Regions from separate parts of the Lysinibacillus sp. G4S2 genome, predicted to be linked through region 2. Evidence: riboswitches for the same ligand, from Rfam matches in the RefSeq annotation. Region 2 holds a riboswitch; each other region holds the start of a gene.
The links. Region 2 has a riboswitch for cobalamin ahead of QUF91_RS16785 (energy-coupling factor ABC transporter permease). Riboswitches for the same ligand answer to the same signal wherever they lie in the genome.
Positions count from the first base shown of each region.

Region 1: it holds a riboswitch for cobalamin, as region 2 does, so the genes downstream of both, QUF91_RS25030 (FecCD family ABC transporter permease) here and QUF91_RS16785 (energy-coupling factor ABC transporter permease) in region 2, are expected to answer to the same signal.
Region 3: it holds a riboswitch for cobalamin, as region 2 does, so the genes downstream of both, QUF91_RS03550 (FecCD family ABC transporter permease) here and QUF91_RS16785 (energy-coupling factor ABC transporter permease) in region 2, are expected to answer to the same signal.
Region 4: it holds a riboswitch for cobalamin, as region 2 does, so the genes downstream of both, cobT (nicotinate-nucleotide--dimethylbenzimidazole phosphoribosyltransferase) here and QUF91_RS16785 (energy-coupling factor ABC transporter permease) in region 2, are expected to answer to the same signal.

Region 1 covers NZ_JAUCFJ010000002.1:4,907,734-4,909,934, forward strand. The annotation lists gene QUF91_RS25030 (FecCD family ABC transporter permease) at 1-946, opposite strand, end outside; cobalamin riboswitch at 1,096-1,285, opposite strand; gene QUF91_RS25035 (biotin transporter BioY) at 1,460-2,056, shown strand; gene QUF91_RS25040 (YdhK family protein) at 2,174-2,201, shown strand, end outside.
Region 2 covers NZ_JAUCFJ010000002.1:3,252,732-3,254,932, forward strand. The annotation lists cobalamin riboswitch at 74-257, opposite strand; cobalamin riboswitch at 500-684, shown strand; gene QUF91_RS16785 (energy-coupling factor ABC transporter permease) at 917-1,663, shown strand; gene QUF91_RS16790 (energy-coupling factor ABC transporter substrate-binding protein) at 1,665-1,937, shown strand; gene cbiQ (cobalt ECF transporter T component CbiQ) at 1,943-2,201, shown strand, end outside.
Region 3 covers NZ_JAUCFJ010000002.1:655,452-657,652, reverse strand. The annotation lists gene QUF91_RS03555 (adenosylcobinamide amidohydrolase) at 1-284, opposite strand, end outside; gene QUF91_RS03550 (FecCD family ABC transporter permease) at 281-1,282, opposite strand; cobalamin riboswitch at 1,494-1,676, opposite strand; gene QUF91_RS03545 (hypothetical protein) at 1,791-1,949, shown strand; gene QUF91_RS03540 (acyl-CoA dehydrogenase family protein) at 1,993-2,201, opposite strand, start outside.
Region 4 covers NZ_JAUCFJ010000002.1:1,417,566-1,419,766, reverse strand. The annotation lists gene QUF91_RS07170 (trimeric intracellular cation channel family protein) at 1-198, shown strand, start outside; gene cobT (nicotinate-nucleotide--dimethylbenzimidazole phosphoribosyltransferase) at 310-1,365, opposite strand; cobalamin riboswitch at 1,481-1,657, opposite strand; gene QUF91_RS07160 (ABC transporter permease) at 1,746-2,201, opposite strand, start outside.

The DNA of each region.
Region 1 (2,201 bases), 1.7 Mb from region 2:
GAGCAATTAAAATTCGGGCAAGTGCATCTGCCCAAACTAAGAAAATCCCCCCTAATAAAGCACTAATCGGTATGACATATTTATGGTTTGAACCTACAATTAGCCGTACAATATGTGGAATGATTAAGCCAACAAATCCGATTGAACCACTGACTGCGACAAGAACACCCGTTAATAATGAAACTAATAAGATAAGTTGAATTCGAAACTGTTGTAAATTAACCCCTAAAGTGACAGCTGCTTCATCTCCAAGAAGTAATAAATTTAAACTTCGATAGTGGAGCCATAGCAAGGCAAACACCACAATAAAAATAACTGTAGGAATTAAAACATTACTCCACTTTGCACCAGCTAAGCTTCCTAGCATCCAAAACATGACTGCCTTCATTCCGCCCTCTTGCTTCGACATCATTAATATAAAATTTGAAATAGCAGATAAAATAAACGACACCGCCATCCCTGAAAGTAAAAGTCGAAAGACAGAAACTCTACCGCCAACACGCGCTAAGAAGAAAACTAACGCCATCGCTGTGAGAGAACCGATAAATGCAGATACGGAAAGAGCATAAACACCAAGAAATGAAAAAGCACCTAAAATGATGACAGCTGTAGCACCAACCGTTGCACCAGAAGAAATCCCTAAAATATATGGTTCAGCAATTGAATTACGAACAAGTGCCTGAATAGCTGCTCCTGCAATTGCCAATCCTGCTCCAACGATAGCAGCGAGCAATACACGTGGAGCTCGGATTTGCCAAATGATAATTTCCTGTGAGCGACTCCAATCTTGTTCTATTCCATTTTGTATAAGTGGGATTTTTGAAAGGATGACCTTCCATACATATTGTGGCGTAACAGAAACCGATCCAACCATTATAGCAATTGTCATTGAAATGAGTAGAACTAGAAGAAGAGTCATTGAGAGTAGTATAAATTTTTTATTCATCTGTTTATTAACTCCTAATCAAAAATAATAGGTACGAAGCAATAAAAAAGGGTATTCCATGCTAAATACGCATAGAAATACCCGAGATTAAACAAAGTAAGAAAGATTTCCTTCTATTGTCCGTAATCGCTTTCATCCTCGTGGGCATTACAGGTATTCGCTAATTGGCAGGTCTCCTGGCTTCGAATCAATGTACTATGATTGCCTTCCCATTCTAGAACAGTGGCTAAATCATCATAGAACTCCTCGTTACAGTTGCGGGACAGCGTCGGATTTGCACCAACTTCCCTTTTAAGTGACACATTTACAAGATGTCACACCATTAGCATCATATATATTTTAAAATTATGACGATTCTATCATATATTTTAATAGTTCGTCTATTACTAGAATTATTCATCCAAATAAGAAGGATAATTATTTTTGTGTTAACCGAATAAAATAATCAAGTTGACACAAAAACTTTATTTTCTTACACTATTATTATCAACATTACTTATTAGGGGTGAAATAATGACAACAGTAGCGGAACACTCGCATCACAAATTAAGAACAGTAGATATTGCTTATATTGGACTATTTTCAACATTGATGATGATTGGCGCTAATATTACTTCCTTTGTACCTTTTATGGTTGTTGGTGGCGTACCAATTACGCTGCAAACATTTTTTGCTATATTAGCAGGACTGATTCTTGGTAGTAGAAAAGGTGCACTCGCTTGTACTGTTTATATGTGCATCGGTTTAGCAGGCGCACCTGTATTTGCACGTTTCAGTGGTGGCTTTGGACAAATCTTAAGTCCTACATTCGGTTTTATTGTCACTTTTATATTAGCTGCATATGTTGCAGGGCTTATTGTAGAGCGCAGCGGAACGAAAAAAAGCTATGTAATTGCTGCTTTAATTGCAACTGCCATTAATTATTTACTTGGAACGAATTGGATGTATTTCGCCTATAAGCTATGGGCTAGTGCTCCAGATGCTTTTTCTTATAAGATGGCATGGCTTTGGATGATGCCTCCATTACCAAAGGATATTATTTTAGCTATATTTGCCGGTATTTTTGCCTACCGCCTACAAAAAGTATTGAAAATAATTCCTGTTAAATAACAGAAACCCTTCTTTAGTTTGATGCTAAAGAGGGTTTTTTTTCTTGTAAGACTGCTATCCACAATTTCTGCACATTTATTTGCTACATTAAGGGCAAATAAGGAGGAGGAAATTAACATGATATTAAAAAGACAATGGCCTATTG
Region 2 (2,201 bases):
TGTAGAAGCCAAATTAAAACGAATATATACAGGTACTCGCTCTCGCTTCAACTTCTCCCTCCGAAAAGTTTGCATGCATTTATCGCAATAAGCAGGTTTCCTGACTTAAGCTTCCTTTTACTTTCGCGCCTTCCCGAGTTTTCACTAGTGGCATTTGCGATTTCATCAGCTATTACAGTAGCGGGGGCTGTATCGGATTTTCACCGATTTCCCTATTATCTCGAAAATATTCGAGCACTTATTGACGTTTTTATATGAAATTGTATTTTTTATGTAATAGAAATCTGTCTCTATCATAGCTTATTTTTTTAAAATTTCAATATTTCTTTCTTAATTTGTGGCATTTTTATTAATTATTCAGCAAATTTCCCCTAGAAAAAAGGGAAATTCCTCTTCTGTATTATCCGAATTTTCTACAATGCCCCTCAATTTAAAAAATTTTTCATAAAAAAGATAGCTTGTTTACGGAAATTCATGTTACACTTTGTCGTGAAATCTCACAACTTCATCTTTTTTCGGTGCGAATTGTTCATCAATTCGCTTAAAAGGGAAGCCGGTTTAAGTCCGGCGCGGTCCCGCCACTGTACTAGGGAGTTTTATAGATAATGTCACTGTCCAAAGGATGGGAAGGCCTATAAAACGTTGAACTAAAGCCAGGAGACCTGCCGAAAAATAAGTGATCGTTTCAACCTACGAGGATAGGTGTGCGCCTAGCAGATTAGATTTTTAATTACTTTTTTAGCTATGCACTTTTCCTGAATCGGAGAAGTGTTTTTTTTATCTTCATTTTCATCTCAAGGTGGTAGATGCGTACAGATATGGTTCCGGTTGAGGAGCAAAACACCTATTTTATGGCAAGGTGAAATAATTTCGTTCGCACGCTAATTCGAAAATTTTAATGTAAGGAGGAGAGATTTTGAAATTCTCAGGTTGGAAGCTTAGTTATTTCTTACTGGCATTTTTATTCGTGCCAAATCGTGCATTTGCTATGCATATCATGGAGGGCTTTTTGCCGATTGAATGGGCAATTTTTTGGTGGGTCATTTCCATTCCATTTATTATTTTAGGATTACGTTCAATTCGCAAAACCATTGATGAAAATCCTGAAACAAAAATGATACTAGGTTTATCGGGTGCCTTCGCCTTTGTGCTATCAGCCTTAAAAATCCCTTCTGTAACAGGGAGTTGCTCGCACCCGACAGGAGTTGGACTTGGGACTGTTCTTTTTGGGCCACTAGCTATGAGTGTGATCGGGACAATCGTATTATTATTCCAATCTTTACTTTTAGCACATGGTGGACTTACAACTTTAGGGGCAAACGCCTTTTCCATGGCAATTGTTGGTCCTATTATTGCTTACTATGTTTTTAAAGGCTCACAAAAAATAGGGCTATCATTTTCCATAGCTGTCTTTTTAGCAGCAATGCTTGGTGACTTAGGTACATATGTTGTCACTTCTGTACAGTTAGCTCTTGCCTTCCCTTCTGAAGTAGGAGGATTTATGGCTTCATTCACAAAATTTGCTGGTATTTTTGCATTAACACAAATTCCTCTCGCTATTAGTGAAGGAATTTTAACAGTGATCGTTATGAACTTCTTGAAAAAATATAATTTGAGCGAACTAAAAGCATTACGTGTTTTCTCAGCAAAGGAGGCACACTAATATGAAAAAAAATTTACTGCTCCTAGCAATTGTTGTGTTTCTAGCAATCTTCCCTCTCTTTATCCAAAAAGGTGCAGAATTTGAAGGGGCTGATGGCCAAGCAGAAGCAGCGATTAGTGAAATTAACGCTGACTACGAACCTTGGTTTGAAAGCATATGGGAGCCACCGAGTGGTGAAATTGAAAGCTTATTATTCGCACTACAAGCTGCTATCGGCGCTGGATTTATCGGCTATTTTATCGGCTTAATGCGCGGCAAACATAAAGAAGGTTAAACGCTATGTTACTCATTGATAAGTATGCATATATGAATAAACTAGCGTCTGTTCATCCGCTAGAAAAAATGACGTTATCCCTGGGATTACTATTATTGTCGCTTATCATTAGAGATGAACGAATTTCACTCATTACATTTATTGTGATGAGTGCTTTTATCATTCTAAGCGCAAAAATTCCATTTAAATATTATGCAAAACTACTATTGCTACCAGGATTTTTTTTACTTTCAAGTTTAGTATCCATATTAATTTCTATAGCAC
Region 3 (2,201 bases), 2.6 Mb from region 2:
GCCTCACGTACACTGTTTGAAAAGGCATTTGCATGTAATTGTGGTAACACTGCCATTTTTTTTGCCAATGCACGGGCATTATAACTGCTAATATTTTTACCGTCTACTAATATAGTGCCTGCAGTTGCTGGTAGTATGCCACTCATTACTTTTAACAGTGTGGATTTTCCACTACCGTTCGGGCCTAAAATCCCTAATATTTTTCCTTTTTCAACGGAAAAACTTATATCCTGGACAATCGGCACGTCTTCATAGCCACCAGAAAGATGTTCAACAACAATCATGCCCGTCCCCCCTTGCTTCTACGTTGCTTATAAAAAATATAAGAAAAAACGGGTGCGCCAATAAATGCAGTAATTACGCCAATCGGTAGCTCTCTTGGCATAATAATTGTTCGAGCTATTAAATCACAAATAATGAGCAAAGTTGCCCCATTTAAAAATGATAATGGCAATAAATGACGGTGATCTGAACCCCAAAGCATCCGCGTCATATGTGGTACAACTAAGCCAACAAAACCAATCGTACCAGAAACCGCTACTGCTGCTCCTGTCAACATTGACCCGCCTACCAAAATTATATATTTACTACGCTTAACATTAACACCTAAATGCTTCGCGCGTTCCTCTCCATATAACAGAACATTTAACTCGCGTCTTTGTGTCCAAAGCATGATTGAGCCAATTATCACAAACGGAATAATCATTTGAACATAAGGCCAACCTCGCATTGATACTGAGCCGAGCAGCCATCCCATAACTTGTCGTAGCTCCTCACCAGATAATGCAATCATTAATGAAATCAAGGAGCCTAAAAATGAACTAAAGATGACCCCTGTTAAAATAAGAGTTTCCATTTTTAGCGTGCGGTCTACTATTCTAGCAAAGCCCATGACAGCTACCATCGTTAATATTGCACCTATCATACTGAAGATTGGCAATGCATAATTGCCTATTACTGGAATTGATATACTAAAGAAAATCGTCATAACTGCGCCAACTGATGCACCCGAGGAAACACCTAACGTATAAGGATCTGCCAAAGGATTTTTTAATAAGCCTTGAAAAGCTGCCCCTGCTATGGCAAGAGATGCCCCGACAAGTCCAGCCAGCAGAACTCGAGGTAAACGAATTTTCCATAAAATATTGGCAGCTGTTTCATCTGCCGCCTGATTCCACAATACTTCTAGTGGAATATGAACTGAGCCTATCGCTACGCCACACCAGATGCTAATAATTAGAAGCGTAATTGCTGTTACATAGGCTATAAACGTTCTACTCATTTAAAGGCTCTCCCCCTTAGTCAATCTGTGCCTATATTTAACAACTTGTTTTTCTGATTTATCGATGCATTTTAGCTTTTATCGCCTACGATTGTGAATTTATCGACATCAATCATACAAAACAAATAACCCCTCATCATAAAAAGATGAGGGGATCAAATTTGCACAAAAATACTTTTACAAAATCTACCACCCTATCCTCGTAGGCTGTAACGTGTTTTCTATAAAGGCAGGTCTCCTGGCTCGTGTTCCATTCGCTTTTCCATGCCTTCCCGAAATTTTCAGTGGCGCAAATTGAAAAAACTCACACATACAGTGGCGGGACCGCATCGGAATGACACCGATTTCCCTTTTCACTTTACATAAGTAAAGAACCTTTATAATTTTCAGTTGATTTTATTATACATGAAAAAAATAGAAGTCGCCTCGATTCGAGACAACTTCTAATCAAATCAATTATGCCCCGGCATAATTGCGTCCGGAGGCTTTAGACCAACATGATGTTTTTTTGTGCGAAAGCGTAGTGCTAGTGCAGCGTCAGCAACATGATGTTTTTTGTGCGAAAGTGCAGCGTCAGCAACAGTTGTTTTTTGTGCGAAAGCGCAGCGTCAGCAACATGATGTTGGTCACTCAGTTGTTACCACAAGACGTGGCGTTTTTAGACTAAGTTCCTCTATTTCGGCAGGAATTTGGACACCCGCTGAAAGAAGTTAAACTATATCAGAAAAATACTGAACCGTTTTCATTGGCGCACCCATTTCTCGCAATGCCCATGTGCTCTCTAAATAAATATCTGCTAGCTTTTCATATTTACCGCCGAATTTATGTGCCCATTCGATCGCTACAACACTTTCATATACATGTGCCATTTTTTCTGCAACCTTTTTTGCCTCAAACGTTTTCGTTGCTTCATCTAAGC
Region 4 (2,201 bases), 1.8 Mb from region 2:
TTAGCTAGACGACAACCACTAGTCCTCCGTGATGAAGTCTATGGTGTTTGGGCAGCACTAGCCGGGCTTATCATCGGGCTTGAATTATTTTCAGGGGATTTCTTTTTATATGTATTATTTGGTGTAATTACAGCACTAAGAGTTCTTTCATATATGAAAAAATGGCGTTTACCGTTACGGAAGTTGCAGCGGGCATAGCCACGTTTCCTTACATCACTGCATAACAACAAGCCCAAATAGCTGTTATTTGGGCTTGTTTTTTTAATCCTGTAAATAAAAAACTTATTTGAGAACCTCATAATCTTTAAATTACTTTTCTAACAGCAGTATAGATTCCTCTAATGTAACCATGTTTTTCATCATGGAGCTTGCTGCATCCAAAATAGGAAAGGCTAAAGCTGCACCAGAGCCTTCGCCCAATCGCATATTCATCTGTAGCATCGGTTCAACCCCGAGCAATTCAGCTGCAATTTTAGCACCTGGTTCTTCGGAAGCATGAGAAGGAATGATATAGTCTTTTACTTTTGGTTCAAGTTCGTATGCAATAAGTGCAGCAATAGTAGAAATAAAGCCATCGATCACAACAGGTTTGCGATTGACAGCGGCAGCAAGTATAACCCCAGCCATAGCGCCTATTTCTAACCCACCAACTTTTGCAAGAATATCAATCGCATCGTCTCGATTTGGTTTATTTAATGCAATGGCATTGTGAATGACTGCTACTTTATGTGCCAGCCCCCCCGGTCCAACACCTGCACCGAATCCTGTTACTTCACTTGGATGACACTCATGAAGAACCGATAATATTGCAGCACTCGGTGTTGTATTAGCTATCCCCATTTCACCTGTCCCGAGTACATTGATCCCTTTTTTTATTTCCTCCGTAGCTACTTCAATTCCTACTTCAATTGATTGAATGGCTTCTTCCCTTGACATAGCAGGACCTTTTGCCATATTGTCCGTTCCGTATTTAATTTTTTTAATGATGACACCAGCATCAAGTGGAATATCCTCTTTAACACCAACGTCTACTGTGACAATTTTGGCATTTGTTATTTTCGCTACAGCGCAGACACCTGTTCCTCCTCTAGGAAAATTTAATGTTTGAAAGACCGTTACATTTTGCGGATTTGATGTTACCCCTTCATCATAAACACCATGATCTGCTGCACAGACAATAATTGCTTTGTTATCAATCGCAGGAAATAGTTCTCCAGTAATTCCTGATAGTTGCACAGCTAAAGACTCCAGTTTCCCCAAGCTTCCAGGAGGCTTGCTAAGCGCATCTATGTACTCCCTTGCTGTCTCCATCATTTTGTTATCGACACTTTGAATGTTTTGAATCGTTTGTTGTAATAATTGCATGAAAATTTCCCCTTTCTTTTTTGCCCTTGTTACTCGAAGATTGATCTAGAGAAAAAAATAAAAAGCCTGTAGTTTATTTCATAACAAATAAACTACAGACTTTTCCATCGTCTATAAAATACGAAGCAGTTAGGCAGGTCTCCTGGCTCAATTTCAACATTTCATAGAACCTTCCCAGAACATTGCTAGTGGCATTCTCTATGAAACTCCCTTTTACAGTGGTGGGACCGCTAAAGCTTTTCACTTTATTCCCTATTCTCCCGCAATGGGCACCTAAAGCTTTTATGCAATTATTTTAAATTTACGATAAAGTGTTTTTAGTGTCAATATTTAAAGTTGTTGAGCATTGTTGACATTTTGAAGTGAACGAATATACTTGATTATTCATATTTAAAAACTTTAACACAAAATACTAACGTAATTACTGCTATAGCAGTTAATACTGATAACTCGGTTAGATAAGTATTAAGATTTTGAGTCTCGAAGATAAGTGTTTTTCTTATAGCTTCAATAATATAATTAAGTGGATTAATATAAACAAATGGCATTAAAATTTTTGGCCACACGTCACTCGGGAAGAAAGTACCACCTAAAAAAATGAATACTAAATTTGAAAGATTCCCCATAGTTGTGGCATTTTTTGCGTTATTAGCATATATTCCGATTATTAAACCTACGCCTAATAAACTAAGACCACCCATTAATAACAACGGAATCAATAAAAGAGTATAAATAGAACTAAAATTTAATTGGACATTAAAAATAAAAACACTAATGCCCAATATAATAACTGTTTGTATAGCCATAATGAAAAGCTGTGTACTAAAAATTGATAC